Dongshaea marina: one gene and its partner. The protein of the gene in region 1 interacts with the protein of each later gene in a pairwise test. Links are inferred from orthologs where the notes say so. Each region holds a gene or a part of one and is shown on either strand. Other genes may lie near its edges. The genes, in order: moeA and mobA.

Region 1 (9,165 bases):
ATCAGGGCAGTGAAGAGAAGCATCTGAATAGAGTTCATCGGGTAACTCGGGGGTATTGGTAATACAACCGTTGATATGCCCCACCACGATGCCATCGACTTCAAGCACGTAGAAACACTCAGGGAATGTGGCAAACCGTTCTTTAAATCTGCTCAAGCTGGCAGCCTCTGCTTTGGGGAAACAGAGATTTTCTATTTCAGAGATTCGAGCAATATCTTCAGCTTTTGCTGGACGTAGCTTATGCACAAGCCCTCCTGAGGCTGGATGGAAACAGAGGCGTTGATACCTTTAACTGAGATGGTTGTTGTATAAGATCACTTCACTGCCCGAACCATACCCCTGGATCACAGCTGCGCGGGAGACCCCCAGGGCAGATTGGTAAAGGTGCTCGGCATAATTCCCCTCTGAGGTCGTCACCAGGATAGCCCCCACTGCGTGACCCAGGGAGCCGAGGTGATCTTTAAATTGCCGAACAGAGGTTTCGATGAGTTTTTTTCCAAGTCCTCTCCCGGCAGAATCAGGGTGTACCCCGATCTGCTCCAGCTCGATAATGGTCTTTTCACGAAAACCGTTTTTCACACACCACAGGATATAGCCACAGATCCTCTCCTCATCCGAGATCACATAGTAGATCCCCCTTGGATATGAGTGAAAGGAGGCCTCGATCCAGAGCTGATGCTTGAGCTCTCTTGGAAAGCACACTCTATATACATTCACAATCCCCTCAATATCTGACTTATCCGCTTTCCTGATCTCCATGAGGAACACGCTCACTTATCTATCTCATGGTGACTGAGTATAGAGATATAGATCGACAAAGGAAGGATCTGTCGCCTATTTTTAGATTTGTATCCCAGTTCTGCTGGCAATAACTCTTACACTCAAGCATCGCGCTGGAGAGATGTATACATTTGGGGAAAGTTATTCAAAAAATATATTAGTGTTTACCACCGATATTTATAGCCTCATCGATGATTTCTTTATCTATTGTCAGTCCAATATTTTTTGCCGCAGAGAGGTTAATTAGCATATCATTGTTCTTTAATCTCCTTATCGGCATATCTCTTGGCTGTTTCTTATTGAGTAGCACATCTAAGGCCATAGGGATCACTAGCTCATCAGCCATCTTGTAATAATCACTGGTTAATGATGCGATTGCACCTTTAGGCACTGCCTTCCCATTGTAGGAGTAGACGGCCACCTTTGAATCATTGGTAACCTGGGTTATCAAATGAATATTTTCGTATAATAGACCGCTCGAAGTTATTATGATTGAATCCATACCCAGATCAATTAAGTCAATGACAGATGAGAGGTATTCATCCATATTTTCAACCTGCATGACGATTCCTTTGATGTTCAGATTACGCAGTGCCACTCTTGTTTCCTTCACCTCCACTCGCTTTGATTTATTATTTTTATCAAAAATAACTCCCACTGCTTTCATATTTTTTTGTACTTTTCTAAAGAACTCAATTTTTTCCTGGATTGGTATATAGTAAGTTGCCCCCGTGATATTACCTATCGCTTTCGTGTCTTCGCGGACGCCGAGCAGTGCCGGATTGTTTGCATTGGTGAAAATGATAGGTGTTTTATGAACCGCATGCCTTGCCAGGATCAATGCATCTGAAGTAATCGTTATTAGTAGGTCAAAGCCCATGGCGTCAATATTTTTTAATATCTGAACCGATTTTACAACCTCCCCTCTTCCGGTGAACTGGGAGACTAATATTTCATAATCATTATCTTTTAACTGCTTCTCTATATATTTAGCGACTGTATTATCATGGTTTAATCTATCATCATAATCAAATATCGCGACTCGATACTCTGCATACACAAGCGATACCGTTCCTAAGGTAATAAATATCGCAAACAAGCAAGAGCGCATTTTCATTTGTCACGACACCTCATCACTTAGGAATTCGCCATGATCACATCACGCTAGTAAATCATTAGCACCTATCTAAGATTGTAGTTTAATTATCAGCGTTGAAGGGGCGATACCAATCCAGGTTGATAGGTGATCGCTAGGTTAAACATCCCAATTTGGATACCCTGTGAACCATTTGCCTGTTGGCAGTTTTGGCGGAGTTGCTTCGCAATATAGTGAATGTAAAGCACACGAAACTTGGATGGGATTACTTTCTAGCGATGAAATATAGGCTCGGTGATGGGCAGGAATCGCTGACCGAGGATCCGCATCGCGGAGCTGGAAAGACTTATTCCTGACTGAGGGATAGCTTTACCGGGTGTCACAAAAAATCAGCTAACAGCTGCTCACTTTAAAAAGCACACACTATAAGTTCAGTTTACTTGAGCAAAAAGTAAACTGAACGCTACTCGGGCTACTGGTGTAGATTACTCAAAAGCTCCTGGCGCGTTCCGGCCTGAGTCTTGAACACCCCGCCCAGTGAGGTGGTGGTGGTGGCACTGGTCACATCCATCACCCCGCGCGCCTTGACGCAGTAATGTGTCGCCTTGATGCTGATTGCAACATCGTCGGTCTGCAGCAGAGCCTGCAAGGCTACTAATACCTGTTGGGTCAGCCGCTCCTGCACCTGGGGGCGCTTTGCAAAAAACTGCACAATACGGTTGATCTTAGACAGACCAATCACCTTGCCACGGGGGATATAGGCGATAGTTGCCTTGCCATCAATAGTCACAAAGTGATGTTCACAGGTACTGGTCAGGGTGATATCACTCACCTTCACCATCTCATCGACCTGCATCTTGTTATCGATGAGAGTGATCTTGGGAAACTCATGGTAATCCAGCCCGGAGAAGATCTCATCGACATACATCTTGGCGATGCGATGGGGCGTCTCCATCAGGGAGTCATCGGTCAGATCCAGCCCTAGCAGGCGCATCACCTCACCCATGTGAGATTCGATCTGTTGCTTTTTCTGCTCGCGACTCAGACCCGTGTCACTCATCGGCGTCTCCAGCCCCCGCGCTTCTAACGCAGAGCGAACCTGAATCGCCTCAGCACTCAGTGTCGACATCATATCTCCCAGGCTAAATTAGCTATAAACCATCGAAAAACTGACTAGTTAAAACTGAAACTGAACATAATGCAAGCCCGTAGCTGGAAAAAGGCTCCTCGACAAACTCCCTGCGTTTCTCTATGCTCCCTGTTTCTCCCTGAGTCGGGTGCGGCCAACAGCCAGCCCCGCATATCCTCAATAAAACAGCAACAGAGAATAAGGATCGACCATGGGTTGTTGTGATAAGACAGATTTAATCCCTCTGGAGCAAGCCCGAACCCAGATGCTGGACGTGCTCACTTCGTGCTGCTCGCCGCAGACTCTCCCGCTGAATGAAGTAGATGGGATGATCCTGGCTCAAGATATCTGCGCGCCCTTAGATATTCCTCCATTTGATAACTCTTCCATGGATGGCTACGCCATCGACCATGCCAGTCTTATATCGTCCTCCGGGATAAAAATTGCCGGAGATAGCTTTGCCGGGCATCCTTTCACTGGCAGCTGCCCTGTGGGAGAGGCAGTACGGATCATGACCGGCGCTCCACTTCCTGCCGGAACCGATACAGTGATCATGCAGGAGGAGGTTGAGCGCACGGGTGATCAGATACAGATTCTTAGTGATTATCAGCAGGGACAAAATGTCCGCCCCAGAGGTCAGGATCTGAAACAGGGAGAAAAGCTGCTGGAACAAGGCAATAGGCTCAATGCCAGAAGCATTCAATTGCTGGCCTCAGTCGGCATAGACAGGGTCTGTGTCTATCGCCCCCTGAAAGTGGCGCTGCTCAGCAGTGGTGATGAGCTAAAAGACCCAGGTTCAGTACTCTCAGCCGGGGAAATTTTCGACTCTAACCGCGCCGGACTCAAAATCCTGCTGCAGCGTCTTCACTGTGAATGTCTGGATTTTGGGATCATCCCGGACGATAAGCCGCAGCTGCGTCAGGCATTTTTAGATGCCAACGAGCAGGCGGATGTGGTGATAAGCTCTGGTGGCGTCTCGGTCGGCGAAGCGGATTACACCCGGGATGTCCTCCAGGAGCTCGGCAGCATCCACTTTTGGAAAATTGCCCTCAAGCCGGGTAAGCCGTTCTCATTTGGCAAGCTGCCCAAAGCCTGGTTTTTTGGGTTGCCCGGAAACCCGGTCTCCGCCATGGTCTCTTTTTGCCAGCTGGTTCGTCCGGCGTTGGATAAACTCGCAGGCACCAGCTGGCAATCCCCCATCCAGCTCCAGGCCAAGGTTACCCACCCCCTGCGTAAACAGCCTGGGAGAACCGATTATCAACGGGGATATTTTTTCCGGGATCAGCAGGGGAAACTTTGTGTAACCCCGGCAAGCCTTCAATGCTCAGGAGCGTTTCGCTCCATGGCAACCGCCAACTGTTTTATCGTGTTGCCCCAGGAGCAGGGATCAATCGATACTGGCCAACAGGTGACGGTCGAGCCATTTGACGGGGTGCTGAGCTAATGGGTGAACTCAGTCATCAAGAGGAGCTTCGCTACAATCGGCAGATCGTGCTGCCCGAGTTTGGTTTTGAGGGGCAGCTCGCCCTCAAGCAAGCCAGAGTGCTGATCATCGGTGTCGGTGGATTAGGCTGCAGTGTCGCTCAATCCCTGGCCGCATCCGGGGTTGGCCAACTGACCCTGGTGGATTTTGATAAGGTTGAGCTTTCCAACCTGCAGCGACAAATCCTGCATCGTGAGGCGACTTTGGGACAGCTAAAAACCCTGTCGGCCCGCCAGGCGCTGGAGCAACTGAATCCCTGGCTCAAGATTAAGTGTATCGATAACAAGCTTGAGGGCCAGGAGCTGCTGGCTGAAGTCGCGCAGCACAGTGTCGTGGTTGACTGCACCGATAATCAGCAAAGCCGGGAGGCCCTCAACCAGGCCTGCTTTACCAGCAGGACACCGCTGGTTTCGGGTTCGGCGATTCGCAACGAAGGCCAGCTCATCACCTTTTGCTATGGGGAAGATGAACCCTGCTACCGCTGCCTGAGCCGCCTGTTCGGCTCCGTACCTGAAAGCTGTGTCGACAGAGGAGTGCTGGCACCCGTTGTGTCCATCATAGGCTCTCTACAGGCACTGGCCGTCATCAAACTACTGAGTCAGGTCGGGAGTATCACAGCGGGACAGCTGCAGCTGTTTGACGGTCGTCAGGGAGGTTTTCGCGAGATGAAGCTTGCCAGGGATCCCGGCTGTGAAGTGTGCTCAGAGAAAAACAGATAGAGAAAAGGGGCGGCTTGCGCCGCCCCTCGGTCCTTGTCGCCCTATCCCTGAACGTTTATGCTCCCTGCGTTTCCTTACTCGTCCTCTTCCCTTAGGTTTCCTCTTCCCGATCCTTCGGGGGGTCCTTGCACCTTCCTGGTGTAACGGTCATCCTGTCCGCTCATCCATCTCCGACCCTGGAGGTGTCCATTACCACATCCTGTGGTGTTCCTTTTGCCTTACCCTGGCAGCCTTTCTATCCTGAAAGACCTCATTGCGTCCTTGCACTAGTAACTATAATCGCTCCCGATAAAAGAGCAACGTAGCAAACCAATAAAAATCAAATTTTTATGAAAAAAAATTGATATCAAAATAACAATATCCTTTTTTTTCATAGTATTAGAACAATTTACCTCAGAAAATCAGCCGTTATTTATCCTAGATCCCGCACATAAAAATGGCCGATCTCTTACACAACAGGGAGCGATCTCTGCGTCACGTTTCTTATAACTTAGGTCTCATTCAGCTTCAGTTAGGGCTGGATTTGTAGGATGGCGCCGATCTGACACATCAAAAAGCAGCTGACCCTTGAGTCAGACAGGATAAAACTCCCTTTTTCGGTGAGCAAAATCGTCCTTTCAGGACGGCTCATGCGACGCAGACCTTCGATGAGAGCAAAAAGTTCCCCAAATATAGGACCTCTTTGAGCTTATTTCTTGAAAGGCAGCACAAATTCACCGTAAAATCATAGTGATTCGCTTATTTATATTTAGCGATATCTCATTACAATGCTAATGCTTAAAAGGGAGTCATGGCCGCGACGAGTCCTTTACGGAGGATAAGCAGCCAGATTGCAGTTGGCCGGGGTCCTTGATCCCGAAGTATCCATTAAGGAGCAATATCATATGAATAAGAAAGTGGCACCGACCCTGATTGCAGCCGCAGTCGCAGCAGTTGCCCTATCTTCAGCCGTCCAGGCACAGACCACCACTGAGCACGATTGGTACCTGGGTATCAACGCTGGTCGCACCGAGATTCAGGGACTGAAGGGGTATCAAACAAGTGGTACCGAGAATGATAGCTGGGCAGACTCTGTCGGTTATTTCGGTGGTTACAACTTCAACCAGTACCTGGGCCTTGAGGGTGGTTACTCTCACCTGGGTAAGGCTAAAGTACAGGATCAAAACTACCGTGTAGATGGTCTGTACCTCTCCGGAATTGGCCACTTGCCTCTTGGCTATGGCTTCTCCCTGCTGGGTGAGCTGGGCGTAATGCGTACCGGTAACAGCAACGATGTTGTTGGCAAGAACGATGACGGCTTCACTCCGGTATGGGGTGCTGGTATCGGCTACCAGATCAACGATCTGCTGGATCTGCAGGCCCGCTTCCGCCACATCAACAAGATTGGCGATGGCGCAACCTGGGAAACCCGTGCCAACAACTTCGGCCTGGATCTGGTGTTCCACCCTGCCCGTGCCCAGGTTGAGCATGCTCCAACCCCAGCTCCAGTAGCTCCGGCTCCAGTCCAAAAGGCAACTTATAAGACTGTATCCGCCGAGCAAGCGATCTACTTTGGTTTTGACAGTGCTAAGCTGACCCCAATGGCTCAGAGCAAGCTGAACCAGGTCGCAACTTTTGCCAAGTCTCACCAGGGTGCAACTGTCTCCCTGTCTGGCTATGCGGATAGCACAGGTGGTATGAGCGCTTACAACCAGAAGCTGTCCATGCGCCGCGCTGATGCAGCCAAGCAGTACCTGGCATCTAAAGGGATCTCTGCCGACCAGATCAAGGTGAACTATTTTGGTGCGAAGGACTCTATGGGTAAAACCAAAGAGCAGCGCAAAATGGATCGTCGCGTCGACGCCAAGGCCCAGGCTCAGGTCAAAGTGATGGTGAACCAGTAATTGGTCCGCTGATGCTTAAAAGGCTCCCGAGGGAGCCTTTTTTAATGGATTAAATACAAGCCCGGTTCAAAGCAATGCCCGGTAACCGATCGATTGGACCTCCTGCTCTTGTAGCCAGAGCTTTAACCCCGCAGAGGTTAAGATCTCTAGCTCCAATTCCCGCTGTGCGCAATAGCTCGAAAGCTCGCAAAGAGGCCAGTCCTGATAACCCGGATGGGTCATCATCTCCAGGGCCCCCGGGGTGAGTGCCCCTTAAAATTCAAAATGCTCTGCTGCAGCTGGTCCAAAGAGACACCTTGGGCATAAAAGCTGGCATCAAAACCATCTGGAGTCGGCACCTTGAGCTCCTCCTGCCCCCCAACAAACTGGTCAATTCGCCGCACCGGTAGCTGCACCTCATTGGCAAGCTCAATAAAGGCTTCTCGCAGCCTCGGGAAAATAGCTGCAAAATGGTGGCAATCCAGGTGAGTCAGCTCAAGCTTATAAAAGCGGGTATAGTCATACTGCGCACGCAGCTCAGCGTACACCTGATTTAAGTCCATGGACTCCCGGCTAAAAAGCTCTTCACGACTCAGGAAGTAGCCATGAGTATCGACCAGATCCGGGATCTTCTCTGGGCTAAGCAGGGGACGACCGGCCGTGAGGGTCAGGTGTAGCCCAACATCGGGTACCTCCCCTTGGCGAATATGTCTGATAGCTTCCCCTGTCGCCGGTTGATTCACCATCAGGGTGGTCGAGTGGACCACGCCCTCATGCATCGCCCGAAGGATCCCGCGGTTAACCCCAGGGGTTAAGCCAAAGTCATCCGCATTGAGAATAAGCTGCATCTATCACTCCGTGGCAGATCTTATTTGGCAAAAAAATTCGGCAGATAACGACGATTCACACTTAAAGTCTCATCCAGGGCTTGCTGCAGGGTTTCGCCACAGGTCACCAGGGGTTGAGGGTCAACGCCTTGATCGCCGTGTCTCGACAGCCGCTGATGGCGGATTCAACGGTAAGGGATTCAAAACGCTTCATCAACTGCAGCAGTACCAGGGTATCCGGATCAAAGGGCTTCACGTTCAAAGGCTTAGGCCCGGATCGGGTGATCAGCGAGCTCACTTCGACCGCCGCATCATCCGGCAGCCCGGCAATACTGCCGTCATTGCGGGTATTAACATGCATGATGGTTCGCTTGTCATTGTAGATAGAGCTTATGAGCTCACAGGCCGCCTGCGAATAGTACTGTCCTCCTCGCCCCTCAAGCTCTTTGGGCTTTTCATTGAGCTCGGGATCCCGGTAGCGCTCAAACAAGGCGGCTTCAAGCTTTTTCACCACTTCACCACGGGTTCCCTCCCCAGCCGCTTCTGCCAACTCCTCGGCCATGATGCTATCCGTCAGGTAGTAGTAGCGAAGATAGGGACAGGGCAACATTCCGATCCCCCGGATCAAGGCCTCGGGCCAGCGAAACGGTGAGATGTTTCGGGGAACCAGCCGCTCATCTCCCTCAAGGGCCGCCGCCAGCACCTGGGGCATCCGGTCCTCAGCTCCTTCATAGAGCTCTCGCAGATACACAAAGTGATTGAGTCCGGCAAACTGCATACAACACCTCTCGGGGTCGAGAGCCAGCATCTCGGTTAAGCCCCTTTCCATGATCACAGGAACATTGCAAAGGCCCACCACCTTGATATTGGTATGCTGCAACAGTGCCTCGGTCACCATTCCCGAGGGATTGGTAAAGTTAATCAGCCAGGCATCCGGGCAAAGAAGCTCCATCTCCCGGGCGATCTCTATGGCCACAGGAATGGTTCGGATCGCCTTTGAGAAGCCTCCCAGCCCATTCGTCTCCTGACCAATCACCTGATACTTAAGGGAGATACGCTCGTCGCTGATCCTGGCATCCAGGCAGCCAACACGAAATTGAGAGCAAACAAAATCAGCATCTTTGAGGGCTTCTTTACGATCCAGGCCCGCCGTGACCCGGATATCCAGCCCGGCTTTTTCCAGCATCCGTCGAGTCAGCGCGGTTATGATCTCAAGTTTCTCCCGACCAGCCTCAATGTCTACCAATGCCAGCTCTCTGAGTGGCAGCT
Region 2 (9,188 bases), 2.3 Mb from region 1 along the record:
CTCCTGAGTTCACTCGCCCTGCTGCCAGCGTTCGGCTGCCTCAGGAAAAAATTGATTAACATAAAACATTATGTCCCTCCTTTTCGTTCCTCACTAATGAATTCTGACCATACCTACAATATTGTTTTCATTATCATCATCAGAACCATAGAACATGCCACTTTGGTAGAATCCGGTGATTGCTTCAACTTTATGTGTTGGGAATTGCAAAACTTGTTCTGTAGCGATATCTCCCTCACCTTTGTCAGCATAAGTATTAGCAAGATTTTTCATAAATACATCTGAGCCAAGATGAAAAGAACTACGACTCTGATAAAGTGTAGAGTGCGCAGAGGCTCCCGGTTTTCCGTCAGGATCATAAGATGATGTACCGTACAGCTGGTTAAAATATGGATCGAAAAAAAGATCTGACACCTTTCGATTACTACTCCATGATGATTTAATATCTATTTTACCAACTTTTTCATAGCTAATATTTTTATAATCTTTAGGGAAAGTTGAATCACTATGAATAGGATCAATTTTCCCCCAGTAAAGATCACCCGACTCTCTTTCGCCTAACAATATATTATATGTCCCATCATCATCACTTGACTTAGCGCAGGCCAAACCTTCGAAAGAAGCATCAGTCACAGCAGGTATTCTATAGATAGCCTTAAGTTGTAAACCTGAGCTTAGTCCTCCCGGAGCCAGATCACGCTCAAGCAGAAACATCCGCCCGTACAGCCCTTTATAGTAACTGCTCTCAATGGCAAGATAATAGCTGTCACTAAGCCTGCATATCGCTTCGAGATCATTGCCTCTGGGCTCACCCTCAATCCAGGACACATATAATTGTTCTATAGGTTCAATTGTCGCTATATTGTCACGACGCTTAACAATACCAAACCTTGGGGTTTCTCTGGAGCCATCTTTATTTTTTTCATCAAATACCACTAACTCATCAAAATCTATCATATTACTATTGTCTATTGACTCTAACGAGTCTCCAAACGCAGAGCCACTTATAGCGTAACCGGTATGGTTTGAAAACTCTAAGTCATCACGAGATTCACTATCCTCGCCACCACAACTGATAAGCAATAATGAAATAAAGCTAATGATTGTTACTTGCAGTACATTTAGACTAGTCATTTATTATAAACCTGCACATTAGTTAAAAAGACATTTAGTAAAACATCTAAGAATCAACACTTGTTATTTTTTAATTAATAATGATATAGCATGATAATATACTCTTATAAATAATTCTAAGTCAGAGCTTTATTTTATCTGATTATCTGTGTAACTATAATATAGATTTAAATATTGAGATATTAATATATTTCGAATGCTGTGTTATGTTTTATCAAACACCAATTTATCGATTATTATCGTTCTTCACCAGACGAATATGATCTCAAAAAGATCACGACGGATAGGTAACGGCGGCTTCTTGAAAGAAACAAAAAAGCCACCTTTGATAAGGTGGCTTTTATCATCGACAGCCGAGATGAAACACTGGTTCAACTCTTGAGCTCACTCGCCCTGCTGCCAGCGTTCAGCCGCCTGCTGATCGCTATCTTTGGCTTCAACCCAGTGCTCCCCGGAATCACTCTGCTCCTTCTTCCAGAAGGGTGCCCGGGTCTTGAGGTAGTCCATCATGAACTCACAGGCCTCGAAAGCCGCCTTGCGATGAGCTGAGCTCACTCCGACAAACACGATCGGCTCATTGGCCTCCAGTCGCCCCACCCTGTGGATCAGGGTGCAATCATTAACCGGCCAACGCTCCCGAGCCTGGGCCTCAATCTCCTGCAGGCACTTCTCGGTCATCCCCGGATAGTGCTCCAGGGTCAGGGCCGACACCCCTTCGCTGCGGTTAAAATCACGCACCAGGCCACAAAAGGTCACCACGGCTCCCGATTGAGGCGTCGCCGCCAGCCGGGCATGTTCGGCACTCACATCAAAACACTCTGTCTGAACCGAGATCATTTAACCTCCCGTCACCGGAGGAAAAAAAGCGATCTCATCACCCGGTTGAACCCGGCTATCCAGGGAGCAGATGGTTTGATTCACCGAAGCCAGCAGACGATCCGACTCCAGGGCAAAATCCCATTTCTCACCTCTCTCAGAAAGGGCCTGGCGCACCTCATCCACAGTCGAAAGTGAACCGAGCTCCAGGGTGAGCTCGCCAACATTGAGTAGCTCACGAATCTGAGCAAAAAACAGTACCTTAATCATCTTTACTCCGAAAATGCCCCGATTTGCCACCCGCTTTTTCCAAAAGGCAGATCTCACCAATCCGGATATCTTTCTGTACCGCCTTACACATGTCATAGATGGTCAGGGCGGCGACAGAGGCCGCGGTCAACGCCTCCATCTCGACACCGGTCTGGCCACTCAACCGGCAGCTGGATTCGATACGCAGCTGAGAATTCGCCTCATCGACCTCAAACTCGACCTCAACCTTGCTGAGCATCAGTGGATGGCACAGAGGGATCAGATCTGAAGTCTTCTTGGCGGCCATGATCCCGGCGATGCGGGCACAGGCCAATACATCACCTTTCTTATGCTCCCCGGATACAACCAAAGCCAGGGTCTCAGGGGCCATGCTGACCACGGCCTGGGCCCGGGCCATCCGTGCGGTCTGCTCCTTGCCACTGACATCAACCATCCGGGCTTCACCCCGCTGGTTCAGGTGGGTAAGCTCCATCAGACCTCCGAGCAGACAAAGGGAACGAAGTTACAAGGCTTATGCCTGGCATCCAGCTGATCCCTGAGGATCCGGGTCCAACCGGTTCGACACGCCCCCTGGGAGCCTGGCAGACAGAACAGCAGTGTCTTGTTGGCAAACCCGCCAATGGCACGGCTCTGGATGGTGGAGCAGCCGATCTCCTCAAATGAGATCGCCCTAAACAGCTCACCAAAGCCTTCGATGGTCTGATCAAACAACACAGAAACTGCCTCGGGAGTACGATCACGCCCGGTGAGCCCTGTGCCTCCGGTCATGATCACGGCCTGTACTTCAGGATCCGCAATCCACTGAGAGACCTGGGCACGGATCTGGTAGATATCATCCTGAACAATCTTCTTATCCGCCAGCAGGTGTCCCTCTTGCTGCAGAGATTCCACCAGGTAAGCCCCGGAGCGATCGCTGCTCTCATCCCGGGTATCCGAAATCGTCAAAATCGCAATATTGAGTGGCCGGAACTCGGCAACTGCATGCCCCATAATCTTTCCTCTTCACTAACAGGGCCACCAGCAGCAGCCCCCATTGATTCGTTAACCGCCAAGAAACGCCAGATTCGGCGTCACTCCGGTATTCCCTTCACCCAGTTGGTGAGATAGTTTTTTCTGGCTTAAAGACTCGCGCAGGTAACCGATGAGCGCCTCCTGATCATCCGCCGACTGCAGATAATCGCGGATCCCGATCCCCTCATCCCCGAACAGGCACAGATGAAGAGCACCAACCGCAGACACCCTGAGACGATTACAACTCTGACAAAAATCCTTGGCATAGGGCATGATAAGCCCAATCTCACCAAGGTAGTCGGGGTGGCTATACACCTGAGCCGGCCCGGCATGCTTACCGCGAGGCTTCAATTGCCAGCCATTGCTGAGTAACTGGCGCTCGATCACTGTACCGCTCACATGATGCTTATCAAACAGCTCACTCATCTCGCCGGTTTCCATCAGCTCAATAAAACGCAGCTGAATGGGACGACTACGGATCCACTCAAGATAGCTATCGAGCTGTACATCATTGAGTCCTTTGAGTAGTACCGCATTCACCTTCACCGCCTGATAACCCAGGCTCAAAGCCTCCTCAATGCCATCCATCACCAAGGCAAACCGTGAGTCGCCGGTGATCGCATGAAACATCCGCGGATCCAGGCTATCCAGGCTGACATTCACCGCATTCAACCCGGCCTGCTGCCACTGGGCCGCCAGCTTCTGCAGCCGGTAGCCATTGGTGGTGATCGCGACCGACTCAATCCCCGGCGTCGCTGCCGTGGTTTCAATAATCGAGGTCAGATCACGACGCAAAGAGGGCTCCCCTCCCGTCAAACGAACCTTACGGGTCCCCAAAACGGAAAAAGCACTAAGCAGATGCCCGACTTCATGACGTTGCAGGAAATGTTGCCGCCCCGAGGACTGATAACCATCCGGCAGGCAGTAACGGCAACGAAAATTACAGACATCGGTCAAAGAAAGCCGCAAGTAGCTAAACTTGCGCGAAAAGCTGTCTGCTAAAGGCTCCACATCCTGCAACTGGCGAAAAGGTATCGATTGCTCCCCGTCAGGCTGTCGGCTGTCTTTGGTAAAGATCCGACTCTCTTCAATGGGCATCTATCCTCTCCTCGCCACAACAAAACACCTGATTACTAGATTGATCACGCATAGACTATCTTGATGAGAATGTGGGTGCAAACCTGTTCGAAAACTCGCAAAGCCGCGACCCTAAATCTATTAATATTTTCCAAGAAACCACAGCCTATGACCTAAAGTAAAAGAGTTCAGAGCGAATCATCGCAAAACCATCACTCCACCTTGCAATTATGAGTAAACACCCACTCTATCGCTTTAGATCAATCGCCACTGAAATTTGGCAAGACTCGGTCTCAAGACACAAGCCATGCTTGGAATCATGAGGGATCTGCGCCACCAGCTCCGGAGTTAATTTAAGCAGTAATCCCGGGTTCTGGCTCGCCACAGTATACCCCTGAGCCGCACGATCCAGCTCAACCCTGCAGTTTTGCAGTAATAGCTCACCCGAAGAAACCGTCAGCTCAACCGGCTGCCCCTGTTCGAGTCCGGAATACTCCTGCTCACTGAGCCTGATACGCAGCTGCTGCGCAGAATAGATAAGTTTCATGATTGAATTAACTCCTTTGTTTCATCCGGTAGCGTTGCCAGTCATCCGGAGTATTAATATTCTCCAGCTCCTGCGGCAGCACCAGGGTATGGCAGCTCAGTTGCTCGGCCCAGCCCCTCACCCGACGTTGTCCCGACTCAAGATAAAGCCTCAGAGCCTCCCGCACCCGCTCACAGTTATGCACCATCAAGGGTAAGGGAGAGCGATTCAGCCGTAGCAGATCCCAAGAAATTTGCTGCCCGAGGTAACGGGTAAACATCTTTACAACTGCGCCCTCAAACGGGACGTCCACCGGCCAGAATAGTAACCAACGGTCATCTTCAAGCTGCTCCAGCACGCTCGCAATCCCACCCAGTGGCCCCTGCTCTGTCATGCGATCCGGGATCGAATCAAACCCCGCATAATCACCACTGACATACAGCCGCTCACAATGGCTTTGCAGCTGTTCATGAAGCTGCTGCAACAGGCTCCTGCCATCCAGCAGCAGACTGGCCTTGTCCTGGCCCATCCGGCTGGATTTTCCTCCGGCCAGGATAACCCCATCGATCCGGGTGACTGCCTCAGGGAACAAAACGACTCTCTCCCTGGCAATCGCTCCACACCCTGGGATAAAAAGAAACCAGTTGCCCCGCCTGTAGCTTGGCATCATCGGCTTCCACCATCGCCCAGCCATTGGCCTCACGCAGCGGGCTCAACTGTGCCGGGGACTGCCCCGGCAGAATAACCACTCGTGCCTGTCCCTGATCATTGATCTCAAGACGAGCCTTCTTAAAGCTGACCATGCCCTCTTTGCTATCTGCGCGATTGAGCAGAGGAACCCGCACCGCTTTCTCTTCCGGCAGACCCATCAGGGATCGGAGCAGGGTGCCTCCGATAAAACGAAGTCCGGTCATGGCTGCCACCGGGTTACCCGGCAGGCTGACGACCCAGCTTCCTCTCGGAGCCTTGGCCACCAAAATCGGCTTACCGGGACGAACCGCCACCTTGTGGAACAGCACTTCGGCCTGCAACTCTTTGAGAAGTGCCGGAACAAAGTCAAAGCGTCCCGCCGAGACAGCTCCCGTGGTCAGTAACAGATCAGGCTCCATCGCCAGGGCTCTGTCTAAAATCTCCCGCGCCGCGACAGGTTCATCCTGGATCGAATCCGCCATCAACAGTTCACACCCAAGCTCCCTGAGACAGGCCTGAAGATAAAAAGAGTTTGAGTTATAGATCTGTCCCGGAGCCAATGGCTGCTCAAGGTCACACAGGAGCTCACTTCCTGTGGTTAATAGCACCACCTTGACCTTGCGCGTTACCTCTACCTGGTGCAGCCCGGCTCCGGCCAAAAGACCAATATCGGTCGCGCTCAGGCAACGGCCCGCCTTGAGTAGCACAGCTCCCCTGGGAAGCTCCTCACCCTGGTTACGAATATTGGAAAACTGCTTTGAGAGCTCATGGATCCTGATCATGTCTCCCTGGGCATCGGTATTTTCAACCGGAACAACTCTGTCACAATCGGTTGGCACCGCAGCGCCCGTCATGATCTCCCAGCACTCTCCCTGCCCCAGGGGTTGCTCAGGAAGAGGATCACCGGCTGCTATGGTACCGATACAGCGCAACTCAACGGGAGCCGGTCCATCACACGCACAGGCATATCCATCCATGGCACTACTGGTAAAAGGCGGCAGGGCAATGGCAGAACACACATCTCGCGCCAGTACCCGGCCATGGGAAAGCGCCAGCGGCACGGTCTCAGAGCCGAGAGAATTCACCTGCTGTAACAAAAGGCTTTTCGCCTCATTAAAAGAGATCACAATGAGATACCCTGTAATTAATCTTGAATGCGTTCAGTCATAACAAGTCGGTACAAACGAATACGGTGCGCTTTTTAAAGATCGTACGATTCACCCACTCTATCCGTGAATAGTTTCAACGCCTTCGACATGGGAGCTCAGCCGTGACTTCATGGCATGATACTCCTGCTGCACATGCTCCTCAGCCCACTTCTGATCGGCGATCCCCTCAACCCTGACCGCACAGTATTTGGTTTCAGGCGCCTTGGCCATCGGATCCAGCTTTTTCTGGGTCAATTCATTACAGGCCCCAACCCACCACTGATAGGTCATATAAACGGCGCCCGGTGCCAATCGATCATTCAGGTTTGCGCGGGTGATTACTTTACCACGACGAGAGCAAACCCACACTAACTGCTGCTCCTTGATCCCTAGTGCCTTGGCATCTTGAGGGTGGATCTGTACAAAACCCGGCTCATCGGCAAGGATTTGTAAGGCATTGCAGTTCCCTGTCATCGAGCGGCAGGAGTAGTGCCCCACCTCACGGACGGTCGACAAGATCAGGGGGTAATCACTATCCGGCGTCTCTGCCGGCGGATGCCAATCGGCAGCAACCAGCTGCCCTTTACCCGAAGGGGTGGCAAACCGGTTCCCTGCATACTGAAAGTCGGTCCCGGGAGCATCCAGAGTACGGCATGGCCAGGCCAGGTGTCCCATCTCTCCGATCTTCTCATAGGTTGCCCCATAAAACTCAGGGCACAACTCACGCATCTCATCCCAGATCGCCTGCTCATCCGGATAATCCATCGGATAACCCATCGCCGTTGCCAGCTCACAGATGATCTTCCAGTCCCGCTTGATATTACCCCTGGGCTCAACCGCCTTCATGAAACGCTGAAAACCACGATCGGCACAGGTAAAGACCCCGCCATGCTCTCCCCAGGAGGTCGCAGGCAGGATCACATCGGCTATCTCAGCTGTCTTGGTCATGAAGATATCCTGGACAATCATAAACTCAAGGGCATCAAACCCCTGACGGACCAGGCTGAGATCGGCCTCGCTTTGCAGAGGATCCTCTCCCATGATGTAGTAAGCCCTGAGATCCCCACTGAGTGCCCGCTTCGGCACATCCGTGATACCAAAGCCCGGCTTCGCATCCATCTTCGCAAAGTCGACGCCCCAGGCTTTGGCAAATTTACGCCGGGCCTCATCATCTGTGACTTTTTGATAACCCGGGAAAAGCTCAGGCAAGGAGCCCATATCACAGGCTCCCTGTACATTATTCTGCCCGCGCACCGGAGCCACCCCGACATGGGGACGCCCCAGATTCCCGGTCAACAGAGCCAGAGCCGCTAGTCCCTTCACCACATCGACCGCCTGGGTAAACTGGGTGACCCCCATTCCCCACAAGATAGTGGCCGAAGGTGCCGCCGCATAAGTGCGCATCGCCTGGCGAATATCCTCCGCCCCAAGTCCGGTAATCGACTCCACATATTCAGGGGTATACTTGGCCACCTGCTTTCGGTAGCTATCAAAGCCTTCGGTGAAGCTCGCCACATACTCCTTGTCGTAGAGTTCCTCTTCAATCAGCACATGGCCAAAGGCGTTCACCAAAGCCATGTTGGAGCCATTTTTGAGCTGCAGATGCTGATCGGCGATCCGCGCCGACTCAATCCTGCGCGGATCACAGACGATCACCTTGCTCCCCTGCTCCCTGGCATCCAGGATACGGTTTGCAATCACCGGGTGTGAGTCCGCGTAGTTATAGCCAAAAATCAGCAGGCATTTAGAGTGCTCAAGATCTCGGATGGAATTACTCATAGTCCCATGCCCCAGGGTCTCACTTAACCCCAGCATGGAGGGTCCATGGCAAACCCGGGCACAGCAATCTATGTTATTGGTTCCGATTACCGCCCGGGCAAATTTTTGCATCACATAATTACTTTCATTGCCGGTGCCTCTGGAGGAGCCGGTATGCATGATGGCGCTCGCCCCATGCTTTTCTTTGATCGCTTTAAGCCGGGATGCGCAGTATCCGATCGCCTCATCCCAGGAAACGGCTTCAAACTTTCCACCCTTTTGACGGCGGATCATCGGCTGAGTCAGTCGAGGCGTCAAAAGCTTGGTATCATTCAAGAAATCCCAGCCATAATAGCCCTTGAGGCAGAGCTCCCCCTCATTGGTAACACCATCTGCAGCCTCGGCACGAACAATCTTATTGCGATCATTCACCACCAGCTTCATCTTGCACCCTGTTCCACAATAGGGGCAGACAGTTGTTATCTTCTTCATCACTCCATTCCTTCTTTCAGAGGGGAAACTGCAACTTCACTCTCCCGAACGCACAGCCCTCGACGCACACCTGTTCATTCATCCGGAAGCTGTCATCTGCAAATGCTCGAAGCCACAAAAACAGGCTCCAGAGCACCTACTGACTCGCCTGTTTGCGCTTTCGAATAAACTCCTGCAGCTGCTGCTGATCCATGCAATGGATCGCCTTGGTCGGACACGCCTTGAGGCAGGCCGGACCATCGCTTCGATCAACACACAGATCGCAC

The links.
Region 2: the proteins of moeA (region 1) and mobA interact in binary tests that used the Escherichia coli proteins (3 or more experiments, as listed by UniProt). The link is inferred for Dongshaea marina from one-to-one orthologs.

Annotation. Positions count from the first base shown.
Region 1 is NZ_CP028897.1:3,011,146-3,020,310, forward strand. The notes cover bases 2,356-5,332. They hold moeA (molybdopterin molybdotransferase MoeA), read left to right. Parts: upstream 2,356-3,216; coding sequence 3,217-4,449; downstream 4,450-5,332. Other genes in these bases: folE (GTP cyclohydrolase I FolE), read right to left, coding at 2,356-3,005; DB847_RS14260 (molybdopterin-synthase adenylyltransferase MoeB), read left to right, coding at 4,449-5,207. Also shown: DB847_RS14235 (GNAT family N-acetyltransferase), read right to left, coding at 1-156; DB847_RS14240 (GNAT family N-acetyltransferase), read right to left, coding at 289-759; DB847_RS14245 (ABC transporter substrate binding protein), read right to left, coding at 938-1,897; more of folE, read right to left, coding at 2,349-2,355; DB847_RS26685 (OmpA family protein), read left to right, coding at 6,788-7,090; DB847_RS14270 (ChbG/HpnK family deacetylase), read right to left, coding at 7,312-7,917; DB847_RS14275 (6-phospho-beta-glucosidase), read right to left, coding at 8,021-9,165. UniProt on the Escherichia coli protein: Catalyzes the insertion of molybdate into adenylated molybdopterin with the concomitant release of AMP.
Region 2 is NZ_CP028897.1:696,101-705,288, reverse strand. What follows is about bases 3,645-6,644. They hold mobA (molybdenum cofactor guanylyltransferase), read right to left. Parts: upstream 5,427-6,644; coding sequence 4,863-5,426; downstream 3,645-4,862. Other genes in these bases: DB847_RS03515 (molybdopterin molybdotransferase MoeA), read right to left, coding at 5,416-6,644; DB847_RS03525 (hypothetical protein), read right to left, coding at 4,556-4,855; moaA (GTP 3',8-cyclase MoaA), read right to left, coding at 3,645-4,329. Also shown: DB847_RS03555 (hypothetical protein), read right to left, coding at 94-1,134; molybdopterin synthase catalytic subunit MoaE, read right to left, coding at 1,519-1,971; moaD (molybdopterin synthase sulfur carrier subunit), read right to left, coding at 1,972-2,220; cyclic pyranopterin monophosphate synthase MoaC, read right to left, coding at 2,213-2,692; moaB (molybdenum cofactor biosynthesis protein B), read right to left, coding at 2,692-3,210; more of moaA, read right to left, coding at 3,262-3,644; more of DB847_RS03515, read right to left, coding at 6,645-6,651; fdhF (formate dehydrogenase subunit alpha), read right to left, coding at 6,751-8,922; DB847_RS03505 (4Fe-4S dicluster domain-containing protein), read right to left, coding at 9,059-9,188. UniProt on the Escherichia coli protein: Transfers a GMP moiety from GTP to Mo-molybdopterin (Mo-MPT) cofactor (Moco or molybdenum cofactor) to form Mo-molybdopterin guanine dinucleotide (Mo-MGD) cofactor.